DNA from 4 places in the Mesorhizobium sp. WSM4808 genome. Region 4 is predicted to be linked to each of the others. Evidence: riboswitches for the same ligand, from Rfam matches in the RefSeq annotation. Region 4 holds a riboswitch; each other region holds the start of a gene.
What was found. A riboswitch is a leader RNA that binds a small molecule or an ion and turns the genes downstream of it on or off. The one in region 4 is predicted to bind cobalamin.
Positions count from the first base shown of each region.

Region 1: another riboswitch for cobalamin. It lies ahead of AC0L2U_RS01315 (DUF1636 family protein); the one in region 4 lies ahead of AC0L2U_RS33025 (ABC transporter ATP-binding protein).
Region 2: another riboswitch for cobalamin. It lies ahead of AC0L2U_RS01475 (CbtB domain-containing protein); the one in region 4 lies ahead of AC0L2U_RS33025 (ABC transporter ATP-binding protein).
Region 3: another riboswitch for cobalamin. It lies ahead of bluB (5,6-dimethylbenzimidazole synthase); the one in region 4 lies ahead of AC0L2U_RS33025 (ABC transporter ATP-binding protein).

Region 1 covers NZ_JBVVQX010000001.1:282,967-287,196, reverse strand. Annotated here, with positions in the region: gene AC0L2U_RS01330 (NuoB/complex I 20 kDa subunit family protein) at 1-300, opposite strand, end outside; gene AC0L2U_RS01325 (NADH-quinone oxidoreductase subunit A) at 291-656, opposite strand; gene AC0L2U_RS01320 (winged helix-turn-helix domain-containing protein) at 988-2,187, shown strand; cobalamin riboswitch at 2,217-2,420, shown strand; gene AC0L2U_RS01315 (DUF1636 family protein) at 2,460-2,888, shown strand; gene cobW (cobalamin biosynthesis protein CobW) at 2,891-3,943, shown strand; partial or broken gene AC0L2U_RS01305 (cobaltochelatase subunit CobN) at 3,962-4,230, shown strand, end outside.
Region 2 covers NZ_JBVVQX010000001.1:316,924-321,153, forward strand. Annotated here, with positions in the region: gene AC0L2U_RS01470 (MFS transporter) at 1-1,148, shown strand, start outside; cobalamin riboswitch at 1,214-1,408, shown strand; gene AC0L2U_RS01475 (CbtB domain-containing protein) at 1,445-1,624, shown strand; gene AC0L2U_RS01480 (CbtA family protein) at 1,640-2,431, shown strand; gene cobU (bifunctional adenosylcobinamide kinase/adenosylcobinamide-phosphate guanylyltransferase) at 2,692-3,138, shown strand; gene cobO (cob(I)yrinic acid a,c-diamide adenosyltransferase) at 3,140-3,754, shown strand; gene cbiB (adenosylcobinamide-phosphate synthase CbiB) at 3,784-4,230, opposite strand, start outside.
Region 3 covers NZ_JBVVQX010000002.1:466,919-471,148, forward strand. Annotated here, with positions in the region: gene AC0L2U_RS04945 (pirin family protein) at 1-65, opposite strand, end outside; gene AC0L2U_RS04950 (DUF2277 domain-containing protein) at 105-371, opposite strand; gene AC0L2U_RS04955 (exodeoxyribonuclease VII small subunit) at 482-733, opposite strand; gene AC0L2U_RS04960 (histone deacetylase family protein) at 737-1,663, opposite strand; cobalamin riboswitch at 1,783-1,962, shown strand; partial or broken gene bluB (5,6-dimethylbenzimidazole synthase) at 2,074-2,691, shown strand; gene AC0L2U_RS04970 (hypothetical protein) at 2,814-3,797, opposite strand; gene AC0L2U_RS04975 (TetR/AcrR family transcriptional regulator) at 4,085-4,230, opposite strand, start outside.
Region 4 covers NZ_JBVVQX010000037.1:5,256-9,485, reverse strand. Annotated here, with positions in the region: gene AC0L2U_RS33030 (ABC transporter substrate-binding protein) at 1-805, opposite strand, end outside; gene AC0L2U_RS33025 (ABC transporter ATP-binding protein) at 855-1,643, opposite strand; cobalamin riboswitch at 1,806-2,012, opposite strand; gene AC0L2U_RS33020 (AraC family transcriptional regulator) at 2,268-3,101, shown strand; gene AC0L2U_RS33015 (alanine racemase) at 3,106-4,230, opposite strand, start outside.

The DNA of each region.
Region 1 (4,230 bases), on a different contig from region 4:
CTGGCGCGGGGACGCGCGCGGCGCGACGCCGAACCGCTCCGAATCATAGCGCGGCATCGAGGTGTGGATCATCTCGACCGCGCAGCAAGCGAGGCCGAACGTCATGAACATCAGCGACCCGCTGCGCGCCCAGGTGATGAGCGCCTCGGTCGAAGTGACCAAAAAGCCCTTGTCGGCCAACTCGTTGTTGATCTCGAGGAAGAAGGGATCGTCCTCCCCCACCGGCCTGCCGGTGTTGGGATCGATAATACCCTTGGGCTTCGGCGCGACGAGGGTGCCTGAACTGTCGTTCAATCCCATTCCAGCGCTCCTTTTTTCCATTCATAGGCAAAGCCGATGGTCAGCACCGCCAAAAACACCATCATCGACCAGAAACCGAGCATGCCGATCTTCGAAAACGACACCGCCCACGGAAACAGGAAGGCCACTTCCAGGTCGAAGATGATGAACAGGATCGACACCAGGTAGAAACGGATGTCGAACTTCATGCGGGCGTCGTCGAACGAGTTGAAACCGCACTCATAGGCGGAAAGCTTTTCGGGATCGGGATTGCGGTAGGCCACCAGGAAGGGCGCGGCCAGCAGCGCCAGGCCGACAACCAGCGCCACGCCTATGAACAGGACGATGGGCAGGTATGAGCTCAAGAGTGCGTTCATGCTCGGCTTTCCGTTGGCGCCAATCCAGTTTGATTACAGCACCGGACCCTAATGCGGAAGCGTGACAGTTTAACCGCTGAACCGTTTTAAGGGCCTATGCTGCAACGCGGCGAGGGTTAGCGCAGCACTTCCAGCGAAGCAAGTCAAACCTTGTTCAAAACACCGACCTGGATGGCATATCGCGGCAAACTGGTCCGATCCGCTCCTGTTTGATTTCCTTCGCTTTTTACTCCACTTTTCTCTCCTGACATGGATGCCGCCAAAACCCTGCTAGCATGGGTTGGAATCAGCCATTCGACCCTCGGTCAAAACACTTCAAAGTGATGCCTGCATGAAGGAAAAGATCTCGCTCCCCACGGCCCGTCGCATCGCGCTTGCCGCCCAGGGGTTTCTCGATCCCCGCCCGACCGGCACGCCCGACCGCCGGCATTTTGCCCGCACCCTCTCCCGCACCGGCCTGCTGCAGATCGATTCCGTCAGCGCGGTGGTGCGCGCTCATTATATGCCGCTCTATTCGCGCCTTGGTCCCTACCCGTTCTCGCTGCTCGACAACGCGGCCGTGACGCGTAAGCGCACGGTTTTCGAATACTGGGCGCACGAGGCTTCCTTCCTGCCGGTGGAGACGTACCCGCTGATGCGCTGGCGCATGCAGCGCGCCGAGCGCGGCGACGAAATGTATCTGGGCCTCGCCAAATGGGGCCGCGAGCACGCCGCCTATATCGAAGAGATTTACCGCCAGGTCGCCGAGCGCGGCCCGATTGCCGCTTCCGCGCTCGAAGGCCAGAAAGGCTCGGGCGGCTGGTGGGGCTGGAGCCACGCCAAGCATGCCTTCGAATGGCTGTTCTGGGCCGGACGCATCACCACGGCGCACCGTCGCGGGTTCGAGCGCTTCTATGATCTGCCCGAGCGCGTGCTGCCGCAGGCGGTCCTCGACCTCCCAGTGCCCACGCCTGAGGACGCGCACCGCGAATTGCTGCGCATTTCCGCCCGCGCCCACGGCGTGGCGACTTCAGGCGATTTGCGCGATTATTTCCGCCTGTCGCCGGCCGATATGAAAGGCCGGTTGGAGGAACTGGTTGAAACCGGCGAATTGCTGCCGATGCGCGTCGAAGGCTGGGACAAGCCGGCCTATCTTCACCGGGATGCCCGCCTGCCGCGCAAAGTCGAGGCCCGCGCCCTGCTGGCGCCGTTCGATCCTGTCGTCTTCGAACGCTCGCGCACAGAGCGGCTGTTCGACTTCCACTACCGCATCGAGATCTACACGCCGGCCGACAAGCGGCAATACGGCTACTATGTCCTGCCGTTCCTGCTCGGCGACAGGATCGTGGCACGCGTCGACCTCAAGGCAGATCGTCCGGCCAGCGTGCTGCGGGTCCATGCGGCCTACGCCGAGCCCAAGGCGCCACCTGAAACCGCTGCAGAACTGTTCGAGGAATTGAAGCAGATGCAGGGCTGGCTTGGCCTTGAGCGCATGGAAGTGACCCCGGCCGGCGATTTGGGTCCGGCGCTGGCCGACATCGCCATGTCGTAAGCTCGCGTTGACACCGCCGCTCGCAAAAGCCTAAATCCGGTTCAGATGGTCTCTTGCCCGCAACGGCAAGAGCTAAGAGGGAATGCGGTGCGGGGCAAAATCCCAAATCCGCGGCTGTCCCCGCAACTGTAAGCGAAGAGCCAAGGCCGAAAGCCACTGGGAGTTCCCGGGAAGGCGGCTACCCAAGGCGATGACCCGCGAGCCAGGAGACCTGCCGTCTGCGACTTTAGAATCCGATCGCCCGGCGGGTTTCCGGGCAAGGAGCCCGATCTTTGGACCACGACAGCAGTTTTTCGGCTGGCACAGCGGATATTTCGTCCGGCCATGATGATGCCTTGGCCGGCGTCACCATCATTGTCTGCGCCTCCTGCCGCAATGAGACCGGCTCCGACGCCCATCCCCGCGCCGGCGAATTGCTGGCGGAGGATACGCGCCGCGCCGCATCTGGCGACGACATCCGCATCCGCAGCGTCGAATGCCTTGGCAATTGCAAGCGGCGCCTCAGCGCCGCCATCCTGCGCGACGGCTGCTGGAGCTATGTCTTTGGCGACCTGACCGAGACCAGCGGCGCCGACCTCGTCACCGGAGCCAAGCTCTTCGCCACCTCGACGGACGGCCTGATCCCGTGGCGTGGCCGTCCCGATAGCCTGAAGCGCGGCCTCGTTGCCCGCATCCCTCCCCTCGACCTGCTGAAGGACTGACCATGACTGCCCCAGATTCGTCTGCGAACCTCTCCCGCGTTCCCTGCACCGTCGTCACCGGCTTCCTCGGCGCCGGCAAGACGACGCTGGTCCGCTATCTCCTGGAAAACGCCGGCGGCAAGCGCATTGCCATCATCGTCAACGAATTCGGCGACATCGGCATTGACGGCGAGATCCTGAAGGGCTGCGGCATCGACACCTGTCCGGAGGAAAACATCGTCGAACTGGCCAATGGCTGCATCTGCTGCACCGTTGCCGACGACTTCGTCCCGGCGCTTGACAAGATCCTGTCGCTGACGCCGAGGGTCGACCACATCCTGATCGAGACTTCGGGCCTGGCGCTGCCCAAGCCGCTGGTCCAGGCCTTTCAATGGCCGAGCGTGAAGAGCCGCGTCACAGTCGACGGCGTCATTGCCGTGGTCGACGGCCCGGCCTTGGCCGAAGGCCGCGTCGCTAACGACATGGATGCCCTGCAGGCGCAGCGCGCCGGGGACGAGACGCTCGACCACGACGACCCGGTGGAAGAACTGTTCGAGGACCAGATCGCCTGCGCCGACCTGATCATCCTGTCGAAGAGCGACCTGATGGACGCCGCCGGCACCGCCCGCGCCAATGCTGTCATTGGCGAACACTCCGCCCGCGCCGTGAAGATCGTGCCGACGTCGCATGGCAAGGTCGATCCCTCGGTGCTGCTCGGGCTCGGTCTGGCCGTCGAGGACGACATCCAGAACCGCAAGTCCCATCATGACGGCGCGTTCGACCACGAGCATGACGACTTCGACACCTTCATCGTCGACATTGCCTCGATCGCCAATCCGGACGAGCTGGCAAAGCGCGTCGCCACCGTCGCCGAAGAAGAGAACGTGCTGCGCGTAAAAGGCTTCGTCGAAGTCGGCGGCAAGCCGATGCGGCTCTTGCTGCAGGCCGTCGGGCCGCGCGTCAATCATTACTATGACCGCGCCTGGACCGCGCAGGACGACCGCCGCTCGCGTCTCGTCGTCATCGGCCTGAAAGGGCTGAACCGCCCGGCGATCGAGCGTATACTCGCCGGCTGATTTCGGACACGGGTCGCGATGCACATCCTCACCACGACATCCGCCTCGCTCGACGACCTCGCCGAGCCGGTCGATCTGCGGCAGACGCCGGCGGATATCGTGGCGCTGTCCTTCACCGACAGCGACCTCGCCGGACTGGCGGCAGCCTGGAAGGCCGATGCCGGCCGCCTGCCCTCGATGCGGCTGGCCGCACTGCGTGACCTGCGCCATCCGATGTCCGTCGACCTCTGGGTCGACAGCGTCGCCCGCCACGCCAAGATCATCCTGGTGCGCATCCTCGGCGGCTA
Region 2 (4,230 bases), on a different contig from region 4:
ACGCGCGCACCTTCGCGTCGCTCTATGCGGTCGAATCCTTCGCCCGCGCCACGGTGTCGAGCGTCATCCCGATCCAGGCCTACGAGATCCTGCACAACGAGCAGATCGTGTCGATGCTCTACACCGTGGTGGCGATGCTCGGCCTGTCGGTGACATTGTTCATGCCGATGCTGATCCGCCGTTTTGCCCGGCGCTGGGTCTACACATCAGGCGCCTGCCTGCTGGCCGTCGGCTCGCTGTTCTTCGTTACCGACACGCTTGCCGGGCAACTGGCCGGCATGCTGTGCCGGGTGATGGGCGCCAGCGCGCTGTCGATCACGCTCAACCTCTACATCATGGACCACATCCGCAAGACCGACTTCATGCAGGCCGAATCGCTGCGCATGGCGTGGTCGATGCTGGCCTGGACTGGTGGGCCGACGCTCGGCATCTTCCTCTACACGCGCTTCGGCATCTATGCCGCGCACGGTACGGTCGCGGTGTTCGCGTTTGCCCTGCTGGCGCTGTTCTGGACCTACCGCCTCGGCGACAACCAGTCTATCCGTCCGGGCAAGACGCGCCCCGTCAATCCGCTCGCCAATATCGGCCGCTTCGTCGCGCAGCCCAGGCTCAGGCTGGCCTGGCTGATCGCTTTCGGGCGCTCCTGTTTCTGGACGACGTTCTTCGTCTATGGGCCGCTGTTCATGGTCATCACAGGCGAGGGCAAGCTGGCCGGCGGCCTGCTGGTTTCGGCCGGCAACGCGCTGTTGTTCATGGCGATTTTCTGGGGCAAGGCAGGAAAGCGCTTTGGTGGCCGCGGGACCATGACGTTTGCCTATTTCGCCATGTCGGCCGCGCTTTTGGCGGCGGGCTTCGTCGGCGAAACCGTGCCGCTGCTTACCGGCGCCTTCCTGCTCTGCGGTGCCTTCTTCACCATTGCGCTCGACGCCCTCGGCTCGACCGCCTTCATGCGCTCGGTGCGCTCCTATGAAAGATCTCAGATGGCAGCGGTCTACCGCACCTATCTCGACTTTTCCGAGTTGACGCCGCCGCTGGTCTATTCGGTGGCGCTGGCCGTCTTCGGCCTGGGCTCGGTGTTCGTCACGCTCGGTCTGCTGGCGGCGGTCTGCGGCTTTGTGACGTGGCGCTATCTGCCGAAATCACTTTGACCTTCATGGCGCATTCGCAATGGTCACCGGCGGAATTTGGTTTGCCGGAAGCAAGGATTCTGCCTATAGTCACCGGTGTCGCCGGTTCCATTTTGGAGCCAAGAGGGAATGCGGTGAGGGCGAATTTTGCCCAATGCCGTGGCTGCCCCCGCAACTGTGTGCGGTAGTCCTCTCCATATGCCACTGAAGATTTTCTTCGGGAAGGTGGGGAAGGACGCTGATCCGTGAGCCAGGAGACCTGCCGGCGACAGGAAACTGACTTCGATGCCCTCGGGTGGAGGGCGAAAGGACAAGACATGACTACCGCTTCCGTCTCCCTCGGCGCCTCCGTCTCCTCGCAGTCGCGCCTCATGCAGCTCGCGCTTGCCGCGTTGCTCGGCATTTTCGTGATGGGCTTTGTCGGCTTCTCGCATATCGATGCGGTCCACAATGCGGCTCACGACTATCGCCATTCGATGGCGTTTCCCTGCCACTGACGAGGGGCTGACATCATGAACCTGTTTCGCAACGTCGTGTTCATCGCGGCGATCGCAGGGCTCGTGGCCGGCGTCGTCCTCGCCTGCCTGCAGGCCTACGCCACCGTGCCGCTGATCCTGAAGGCGGAAGTCTACGAACAGGCGGGCGGCGGGCATCACCATGACCATGCCGCTCCGGCCGCAACGGATAGCAATGCCATGAGCACAACTGCACCGGCGGGAGATGCCATGAGCTCTGCTGCCCCGGCGGCGGAAGCCGCTCCGGCAGACGAAGGCTGGGCGCCGGCAGAGGGTTTCGAGCGTTTCGCCTTCAGCGTGCTTGCCAACATTGTCACCGGCATCGGCTTCGCCTTGATCCTGGTCGCGGTCTCCGAATTCGCCGGCGGCATCGGTGGCTGGCGCCAGGGCGTGTTCTGGGGCCTGGCCGGCTTCGCCGTGTTCACGCTGGCGCCTGGCCTCGGCCTGCCGCCGGAACTGCCGGCCATGCCGGCCGCCGATCTCACCCAGCGGCAGATCTGGTGGTGGGCAACGGTGGCGGCAACCGCCGCCGGTCTCGGCCTGATCGCGTTCCGCAAGTCGCTGCCGCTGGCGATCCTTGCCGTCCTGCTGATCGTCGCGCCGCATATTGTCGGTGCGCCGCAGCCCGGCAGTTACGAGACGGCGATTCCGGAAGGGCTGCATCACCAGTTCGTGGTGGCGGTGACCGTGACCAATCTGGTGTTCTGGCTGGTGCTCGGCGCGGTCGTCGGTGTGGTGCGTGGCCGCTTCACCGGCACCGCGACCAGCCTGCGCGACAGCTTTGCCTGATCGCAAGACACTGACCTTCCTCATCGGCGGTGGGGGGGGGGGGGGGGGGGGGCGGCGGCCCCCGGCGGGGGGGGGGGGGGGGGGGGGGGGGGGGGGGAGGGCGGGGGGGGGGGGCCGGGGGGGCGGGGGGGGGGGGGGGCGGCCCCCGCGGGGCGGCCCCCCCCCCCCCCCCCCCTCGCCCCCCTCCCCTCCCCCCCCCCCCCCCCCCCCCCCCCCCCCCCCGCCCCCCCCCCCCCCCCCCCCCCCCCCCCCACGCCGAAATTTTGGCGACCGCCTTGCCGCCTCCCTGGATCTATGTCGCCACGGCGCAAGCCTATGATGACGAGATGCATGAACGCATCGCGTTGCACCGATCGCGGCGCGGCGAAGGCTGGACGACCATCGACGCACCGCTCGATCTCGCCGGTACGCTTGCCGCCTTGCCGGAGGATCGGCCGGTGCTTGTCGACTGCCTGACGCTGTGGCTGACCAACCACATGCTGGCTGAACACGATTTCGAGCTGGAATGCCGGCGATTGGCGGAGGTGCTGTCGCGGCCGCGCGGGCCATGGTTCGTGGTATCCAATGAAGTCGGCCAAGGTATCGTGCCGGACAATGCACTGGCGCGCCGGTTTCGCGATGCCGCCGGCCGGCTCAACCAGCAGGTCGCCGCCGTCGCCGACATGGTGCTGCTGATGGTGGCGGGGCTGCCGCTCAAGGTGAAATGACATGACCGACATCGACGATAAGGACGAAGAACGCCACCGCGCCAAGATGGCCAAGCGCAAGGCGGTGCAGGATGCCGAGGTGGCGAGCAAGACGGTCGAGAAGGGATTGCTGATCGTCAACACCGGTCCCGGCAAGGGCAAGACCACGGCTGCCTTCGGCCTGGCGCTGCGGATGCTCGGCTACGGCAAGCGCGTCGGCGTCGTCCAGTTCATCAAGGGCAAGTGGCACACCGGCGAGAAGGACGCCTTCGCCGCCTTCGGCGACCGCGTCGTCTGGCACGCGATGGGCGAGGGGTTCACCTGGGAAACGCAGGACCTGAAGCGCGACATCACCGCCGCCGAAGCCGCCTGGGCCAAGGTGCTCGAACTGATGGCCGATCCGTCGATCAGCCTGCTGGTGCTCGACGAACTGAACATTGCGCTGCGCTACGATTATCTCGACCTGGACAAAGTGGTTGTGGCGTTGAAGGCGCGGCGTGAGGGCCTGCATGTCGTGGTCACCGGCCGCAACGCCAAGCCGGCGCTGGTTGAGGCCGCCGACCTCGTCACCGAAATGGGCGTGACCAAGCACCATTTTTCCGCAGGCGTGAAAGCGCAGCAGGGGATCGAGTTCTGAGCGTTTCTTACCCTCCAGGGTGAAGTAGATCACGCCACGATGACCATGACCGCGACCAACCCAAACAGCGCGATCAGCAGATAGTCGGCGACGCGATAGAGTTTCAGCGCTCGCCTTATGTCGACGCTGTCGGCCTCGCGCCGCCCACCTTCGCCCATGAAGACGTCGTCCACGAGCACGCCGCCGTAGCTGCGCGGCCCGGCGAGCGCCAGGCCGAGCGCACCGGCCATCGCCGCTTCCGGCCAGCCGGCATTGGGTGAGCGGTGTTTTTTCGCGTCGCGCCACACCGCATGCCAGGCATTTTTCGCATCACCGCCTTTGACGAAGAACGCCGCCAGCACGATCAGCAGCGCCGTCAGCCGCGACGCCGGCAGATTGATCCAGTCGTCGAAGCGCGCCGCCGCCCAGCCGAAGGCCTCGTGGCGCGGGGTGCGGTGGCCGATCATCGAATCGGCGGTGTTGGCGGCCTTGTAGGC
Region 3 (4,230 bases), on a different contig from region 4:
AATTCGATCTGGTCGCTGGCTAAGGCATCGCCCACCTCAGGGTCTTTCCCGGGGAAGAAGCTCATGGACTCTCCTTGTCGGTGGTCGAAGGCCGCCTGGCCGCATCAGGCAAAGCGGATCGCCGCCTTTGCCCGCAGCTTGGCCGCCACCTCTTCGCGATTACGCGGATGCTGATGGGTTTCCAGGGAATCGAGCAGTTCGCGCGCCGAGGCCGCGATGGCTTCGACGGCATGGTCGAAGGCGTGCTGGTTCTGCTTCGAGGGTCGCGTCGTTCCGCTCAGCTTGCGGACGAACTGAAGGGCCGCGTCGCGCACCTCGTCATTGGTTGCCGGCGGATCAAAATTGAACAGGGTCTTGATGTTTCTGCACATCGCTTCCGTATCTCCTCTTGTCCTTGAGCTGTTTCAATCGGGACGAGTTATATCCTCGATCATGATCATGTCCAAAAACCGGTGAGGCGAGCCTATGTTCGGACCGGGCCTCAATCCGCGTCGAGCGGCTCCGTTCCGACCGGCTTGCCGTCGCGCGACAGCCTGATCTTCTCGACCTTGTCCTCGGCGGCCTTCAGCAGCCGGTCGCAATGCGCCTTCAGCGCCTCGCCACGTTCATAGATCCTGATCGACTGGTCGAGCGGCACGTCGCCACGCTCCAGATCATCGACGATCTTCTCCAGCGCATCGAGTGCCTGCTCGAAGCTCATCGCCTTGACGTCTTCGTTGGTCTCATCGGCCATCATTCATCCTTTCATCAGTCGCCCGACATGGGCGGCGACCGAAAATGCCAATCCCTGCAGATCGTAGCCGCCCTCGAGCAGGCTGACGAGCCGGTTGCCGCTGTGGCGTGCCGCGCGCTGCATCAGCTGGCCGGTCGCCCAGTCGAAATCATCCTCGGTCAGATTGATCTCGGCCAGCGGATCGCGGTGGTGCGCGTCGAACCCCGCCGAAATGATAATCAGGTCGGGCGCGAAATTGTCGAGCGCGGGCAGGACGCGCGACAGGAAGGCATCGCGAAACACCTCGCTGCCAGTCTGCGGCGCCAGCGGCGCGTTGACGATGTTGCCGGCGCCCGTTTCGTTCTTCGCTCCGGTGCCGGGATAAAGCGGCATCTGGTGTGTCGAGCAATAGAGCACCGACGGATCGTCCCAGAAAATGTCCTGCGTGCCATTGCCGTGATGCACGTCCCAGTCGACGATGGCAACGCGCTCGACACCGTGTTTCTTCTGCGCATAGCGCGCCGCGATCGCCGCCGTGTTGAACAGGCAGAAGCCCATGGCGGTGCTCTTTTCGGCATGATGGCCGGGCGGCCGGGCGGCGACGAAGACGTTGTCGGCGCGGCCCGAAAAGACGTCATCGACGGCGGCGTTGGCGGCGCCGATCGCGGTGATCGCCGCTTGCCAGCTCTTCGGACTGGCAGTGGTGTCGGCATCGATGCGGGCAATCCCCTCGTCGGGAATGGCGGCGCGCACGCGGGCGACGAAATCGGCGGGATGCGCGTAGAGGATGGTGGCCTCGTCGCCTTCCGGCGCCTGGATACGATCGAGCCCGGCAAAGGCTTCCTCATCGAGCACGCGCTCGATGGCACGCAAGCGGTCGGGCCGCTCGGGATGTCCGGGCGGCGTGAGATGCTCGAGGAAGATCGGATGGGTGTAGAGACGGGTGGTCATGCTCCCTATCTAGTGCCCCGGCGCCGCTATGGCCATGCATTGCTGCTTGATCGCTGGGGAAAATCGACTGCGTCCATTCGCGTCGCCGCAGGCATTGGCCTCGCCGGCGCTTCGGCGTAAGGTCCCTGGTACTGCCTGGTGCCCGCCGGAAGCGGGAGAATCGGGAACACGGTTGAATTCCGTGGCGTGCCCAACGCTGTGAGGGGGACCGCGCCGGTAAATGCCACTGTCGATGACGGGAAGGCACCGGACGCGGGTTGATCCCAAGCCAGAAGACCGGCCTGGCAGGCATTGTCATCCGCATGGTCAGGCGGACGACATCAGAGCGACGTGCGTCTACTTGGACGCACAAACTACGCTCTGACAGTTTTGAATCTGCAATCGCAAGGGGACAAGCGATGCCGGAACACATGACCGCTGCCATTGACGATGGATTTGACCAGGATGCGCGCGATGCGGTCTATCGCGCCATGTTCACGCGGCGCGACGTGCGCAGCCATTTCCTGCCCACCGCGATCGATGACGACGTGCTGGCGCGGCTGCTGCTTGCTGCCCATCACGCGCCATCGGTCGGCTTCATGCAGCCATGGAATTTCATCGTCATTCGTGACATCGAGCGACGGGCGGAGGTGCGCGACCTGTTCCTGGCCGCGCGCGAACAGGAGCTGCCGGCGATCGAGGCGGAAAAACAGGCGCTGTACCGCAAGCTCAAGCTGGAAGGCATCTGCGAAAGCGCGCTCAACATCTGCATCACCTGCGATAGGCAGCGCTCGAAGGGTTCGCCGCTGGGACGCTGGCACAATCCGGAGATGGATCTCTACAGCACCGTCTGCGCGGTGCAGAATTTCTGGCTGGCCGCGCGTGCCGAGGGCGTCGGTGTAGGCTGGGTCAGCATCATCGAAGCGCAGGCGCTAAAGCGGCTGTTGGCCATTCCGGACCACGTAACGCCGATCGCCTATCTCTGCGTCGGCCGTGTTTCCGAGTTCGCTCCCAAACCGGACCTTGAAACGCATGGCTGGGGACGGCGGCTGCCGCTGCCGGAGTTGATCATGAGCGAGACCTTTTCCGGGCAAGGCGAGACACAGCTCAAATCCGCCGTGGCGCGCCTCAACACCGTTTCTGCCTCACCAGACATCACCCGCCCGGCCGATCAGGGTGTGGCGCCGGCCGTAGCCCAGCGCGAACCGCCGAAGGAGGCGAGCGCCTTGTCCTTGAGCTCCCTGAACTTCGACGACGCCTCGGCCAGCCGGGCGTCCCAGGCCGGATCCGGCACCTGGCCCGCGATGGTCTTGAAATAGACCTGCATCAGGCAGGCGATGGCGAAGGGTTCAATGAACGCCGCCTTGAATGCCCAGGCGAAGACGATGGCGAGCACAAAAGCCCAGCCGGCGAGCTGGCCAGGCATCAGGAACAGAATCGCGCCGGCAGGCGCCAGCATCATCAGAAAGATGATGAACGACACGCCCCACATGATGACCGCCAGCCAGACGGCGTTCTTGACCATGACCTTGCCGTTCTGGGCATAGAGCACGACGCCCTGGCGCGCCGTCTCGAAGGGCGAGGCTGAATTGATGCGGATGTTGTAGCCGAGGATGATCTCGTCGACATAGGTCAGCGACAGGCGGATCACCGTGTTGATGAAGGAGACCAAGCCGCTCAGGCCCGGTATCGGCAGGAAGGCGGCGATGCCGCCGAGCAGTCCGGTGATGGCGCGGATGGCGCCCTTGACGAGTTGGTCGACGACGAAAAGGATGTTGGCCTCGGCGAAACGCTGGGTCACGATATCCCTGGCATAGGCGATCTGGTCCTGACCGCCGGGAATGTCGCGGCCGTCGATCAGATGAACCATGACGGCGATGTGGCCGGCCTTGACGACATAGAGGATGTATTCGCGGATCCAGTAGACCGCGATCGAGACGATGCCAAACCCGACCACGCCGCCCCACAGGGCAAAGGACATGGGCCCGTCGGGATCGGTGGAGATATGGCCGACGCCATAGCCGACCGAGGCACCGGTGCCGGTCGCCATGATGTAGGCCAGCGTGATGCCGAAATAGACGATCATGCGAAAGACGATGAACGGCCAGGTCCGCATCATGATGGACACCGACCGGCCGATCTCAAAATCCCACATGTGCCCCGAATCTCCGCCTCAGAGATGGTGGAAGAGGATGGACTCAACCCGGCGATTGTCAATTGCCGGCCCCTGACGAAGGGCGACGAATTCGGGCTGACGGTTTTCTTTCGTAGCCTTTCGCCGGCGCGTTGGCTGACGGAGCATCAAACGAAAAACCCGCCTGTGCGGCGGGTCACTGGCGCGAATCGGCACCATGGACGAATATGTACCTTAGCTGAGGGCACGAAGTCAAGAAAAAATTCCTATCGGGAACAGATGCCGGCACGAAAGCTCCGGTGGGAACTTCAATTCGACTCCGGATCCGGCTTCCTGAGCAGGCCTTCGAGCAGTTGCTTGAACGCCGTCACCACCTTCTTCGACGTCGCTTCGGGGTCGTTCGAATTGGCGATCCGTTGCGCCGCCTGGCTGCTCGCTCCGATGATCAGTCGCG
Region 4 (4,230 bases):
TCAGAAAATCGAGCAGCTTCTTGTAGCCGCCGCCATCCTGGTAATCGAGCAGGATGAGGAATTGCGGATTGCGCGACGCCACCGTTTCCCAGTCCGTGTTGCCCCAGCTGGTGTCCATGTCGGCCATGATGTTGTCGCCGCCGGCGGCTGATATCATGGCGCTGGGGATGGCGAACTTGCCTGCGGTGAAGGGCTTGTCCTCGCCGGAATCATAGAGAAACACTCGCGTTGCCTTGCCGTTGCCGACCTTGGCGGTGATGTCGGCGAGCCGCGTCTTCCAGCCGGCAACAAGCTTCTCCGCCTCGGCCTCCTTGCCGAAGATCTTGCCCAGCTTTTCGACGTCGCCATAGAGCAGGTCCATCGAGGCGGCTGGACGGCTCTTGTCGAGATGGACGCAGCTTTCCGTCAGCACCAGCGTCTTGATGCCGTGCGGGGCAAGCGTATCGGGTGTCACCTCGCCGCCCGGCTTCATGCCATAATACCAGCCGGCGAAGAAGAAATCCGGCTCGACCGCGACGAGGTTTTCGAGCGTCGGATATTTCGGCGCCAGTTCCGGGATCGAACCCTGCTCGGCCTTGAATTCGGGACCCACCTTGTACCATCCGGTGATGCCGGTCAGGCCGACGATCGACGGCTGCAGTTTCAGCGCGAAAGCCATCTCGGCCATGTTGAGATCCTGGATGACGGCGCGCTTCGGCGGCGCATCGAAGGTCAGCGGCTTGCCGCAGCTGTCGACCGTGACCGGGAAGGCCAGGGCTGTCGAGGCCAGCAGCGAGAAGACAAGCGAAAAGGCCAAGCGTTTCACGGGTTTGCTCCTTGTGGATGGGATTGGGTCGACTACGAAATGGCTTCAATCACGTCGGCGGCGCGGCACGGTTCGGCACATCGAACACCGTCAGTTCGCGGTCTTCGGTCGGATGGCGCAGACGCAGCACATCGATGCCGAAAATCTCGCGGATCAGCTTTTGGGTCAGCGCTTCGCGCGGTGCGGCGAGCGCTTGCAGACGGGCATGGTTCATCACCGCCACCCTGGTGGCGAACGGTGCCACCAGCGCCAGATCGTGCAGCACCGCGATCACCGTCATCTCGAAGCCTGCCACGAGGTCGAGCAGTTCGCCGCGGGCACGCGGGTCGAGATGGTTGGTCGGCTCGTCGAGGAACAGGATTTTTGGCTGCTGGGCGATGGCGCGCGCAAGTTGGGCGCGCTGGCGCTCGCCGCCCGACAGCGAGCCGATGGTGCGGCCAAATAGCGGCAGCAGGCCGGTCCGGCGCAGTGCATCGACGACGATCTCGCGCTCCTCGCTCCTGCGCCGCAGCCCGGCGTGCGGAACCCGGCCAAGCTCGACATAGTCGATCACCGCCAGCCGCGGATCGGGCTGGTCGGTCTGGCCGACCACGGCAATGTGCAGCGCCCGTTCGGCGGCTGAAATCCTGTCCAGGCGGCGCCCGCCGAGCTTCACCTCGCCGGAGCTCGGACGCAGCATGCCCGACAGCATGCGCAGCAGCGTCGTCTTGCCGGCGCCGTTGGGACCGATGATGGCAAGGCGATCGCCGGCGGCCACCGAGAAGCTGACCGCCTGAACCAGATCCCGCCCATTCGCCGTGACGCAGAGGTCACGGGCTTCGAGAAGCGCTACGGTCATCGGCTGCTGCCCGCCGGCTTGCCGGGACGGCAAAGCGTATATACGACGATGCGATGGATGGAGCCGTCCAACTTTCCGTCACTTTCCAAAACTGGCGACGGAAGGAAGCTGGCGAACCGGCCGACAAGACCGGGATTCGTGTTTCCTCCCGGCACACCCCGTCCGGTCAACTCAGTGATGGCAGGTCTCCTGGCTCACGGGTCGTTGCGCCATCCAGCCTTCCCAGCCTTGCCGGCCAGTGGCATTCACGGATTTTGCTCGCCGCTTACAGTTGCGGGGGCAGCCACGGTCTCGACCTGAGCAGGCCTCACCGCGTTCCCTTTTCACCCCTCGCCTTTCGACTCGGGGACCATCACCGCTTCAGCGTAGATTTGCGCCGATCGCTTCGCAATGGATTTCTCGGACGGAGTGGTGGGCCAGCTAAGGGAAACAGGCATCGCATGCTCTCTTTATGTAATAATATAACATACCTAAGAGATGACGCCGGTCGCTGTCAAGCGAAAGCTCATGGGGCGGTTGGCCGGATGGCGACCGGCATCGGCGCAGATTGCACGGGATGCGCAATTTCGATCAAACTGGCCGTGCCAGGAAACGGCAGGATGATCTGGCCAATGCGAGGAGAAAATGGACCCGACCGAGAAAGCGCTGTGGTTCGTCGAAAGCCATCTGCCGGAGGCGATCTCGCTTGATGATGTCGCGCAAAGCAGCGGCGTGTCGCGTTTTCATGTGACGCGCGCCTTCGGCGCCGCCACCGGCCGGTCGGTGATGGGCTACATGCGCTCACGCCGGCTGACCGAGGCGGCGCGCAAGCTGGCGGGCGGGGCGCCCGACATCCTCGCCGTCGCGCTCGACGCCGGCTACAACTCGCATGAGGCGTTCACCCGTGCCTTCCGCGATCAGTTCGGCACCACGCCGGAACTGGTGCGCGCGCAGGGCACACTCGACAAGCTCGACCTCGTGGAGCCGATCCTGATGGACCAGTCCCTCCTCACCAATCTCGAACCGCCGCGTTTCGAGACCAGCCGGCCGTTCCTGATCGCCGGCCTCGGCGAACGCTACAGCTGCGAAACCAGCGCCGCCATCCCGATGCAGTGGCAGCGCTTCGGCCCCTATATCGGCAACATTCCGGGCGAGACCGGCGACGTCGCCTATGGCGTCTGCGTCAACGGCGACGATGCCGGCAATTTCGACTACATCGCCGGCGTCGAAGTGTCTGACTTCTCCGACCTGCCCAGGGACTTCTACCGGGTGCGGGTGCCGGCGCAGAAATATGCGGTCTTTGCCCACCGCGAACACATCTCGACCATCCGCCGGACGGTCAACACGATCTGGAACAAATGGCTGCCGGCCTCCGGGCATGAGATCGCGGACGCGCCGGAATTCGAACGCTACGGCCCTGAATTCGACCCGCGCAGCGGCAAGGGCGGGCTGGAGATATGGATACCGGTGAAGGCGTAGTCGGTCAGGCCATCGGCAGCGCCGGCCAGCGATCGGCGATCCGGCCGCCGGAAAACACCGCGATCGACCCGAACTGCTGCAGCACGGCTTCGCTCTGCGTCGGCCTTAGAAACGCGTAGTCGCCGGGCTTTGCGGTCGCGTCGGCGGGCAAGCCCATGAATTGCTGGTTGGAGGACAGGCCGAGCAGCCCGTTCGCCTTCATGCCTTCTGGGAAGACCGGCTCGGCCATCCACTTGCCGCCATAGAGGTAGCAACCCTTGCGCGGGAACCGGCCGAGCGCCTGCAGCAGGCGGGTGACGGCCGGCGGGCCGGGCAGCATCGGCTCGACCATTTTCAGGATCGGCGTGGCGATGAAGGCCGCCGGCTGGAAGCCGTCGAGGCCTGGCGTATCGAAGTCGCTGGGCAGCACAAAGGCCGAGCCCATCGAGACCTCATTGGCCGCGCCGCCATGATGAAGCAGCGCGGTCTTGCTGCCGCCGATGTTCAGGATGCGGCGCTGGTCGGCGCCGAGACAGGCGACGAATGCCGCAGCCTGCGCCGACGCCTTGGTCAATGCCTTTGCCGGTCCGCCGAAAAGGCCGGGGATGAGCGGCGCATGCGCCTCGTAGGCCATGACGCCTTCGCAATGCAGCCGGGCCGGCAACGCGCTCAACGCCTTCGACAAGGCTGCGGGATCAGCAAAACCGCCGCGATGCAGCCCGACATCGATCTCGAAAGCGATGCGCAGGCCGATGCCGAGTTCGCCAGCGAGGGCGCCATATTCCGCCAGTCTCTCCTCGCTGTCGATCAGCCAGCAGACGCGCGACCAGTCGGTATCGGCTTTCACCAGCGCCGCCCTTGCCGCGCCGATCGGCATCGGCTTGCCGTAGAGCAGATCGGCATCCGGGAACGCCTTCAGCACCGCCTCGCTGATCGGCGGGTGGAAGGTCATGAAGCGCTCACTGCCAAGCGCCTTGGCAATATACGCAAGCAGCGGCATGCAGGCGAGCGATTTGTCGACCAGCCGCACGGCCAGGCCGGGATCCACTCTCCCCTTCGCCAGGGCAATGTTGCTGTCCAGCCGGTCGCGATCGAGCAGCAGGCAGGGCTGGAAGATGCCGGCTTCCTTCAGCGCATCCGAGAGGGTGGA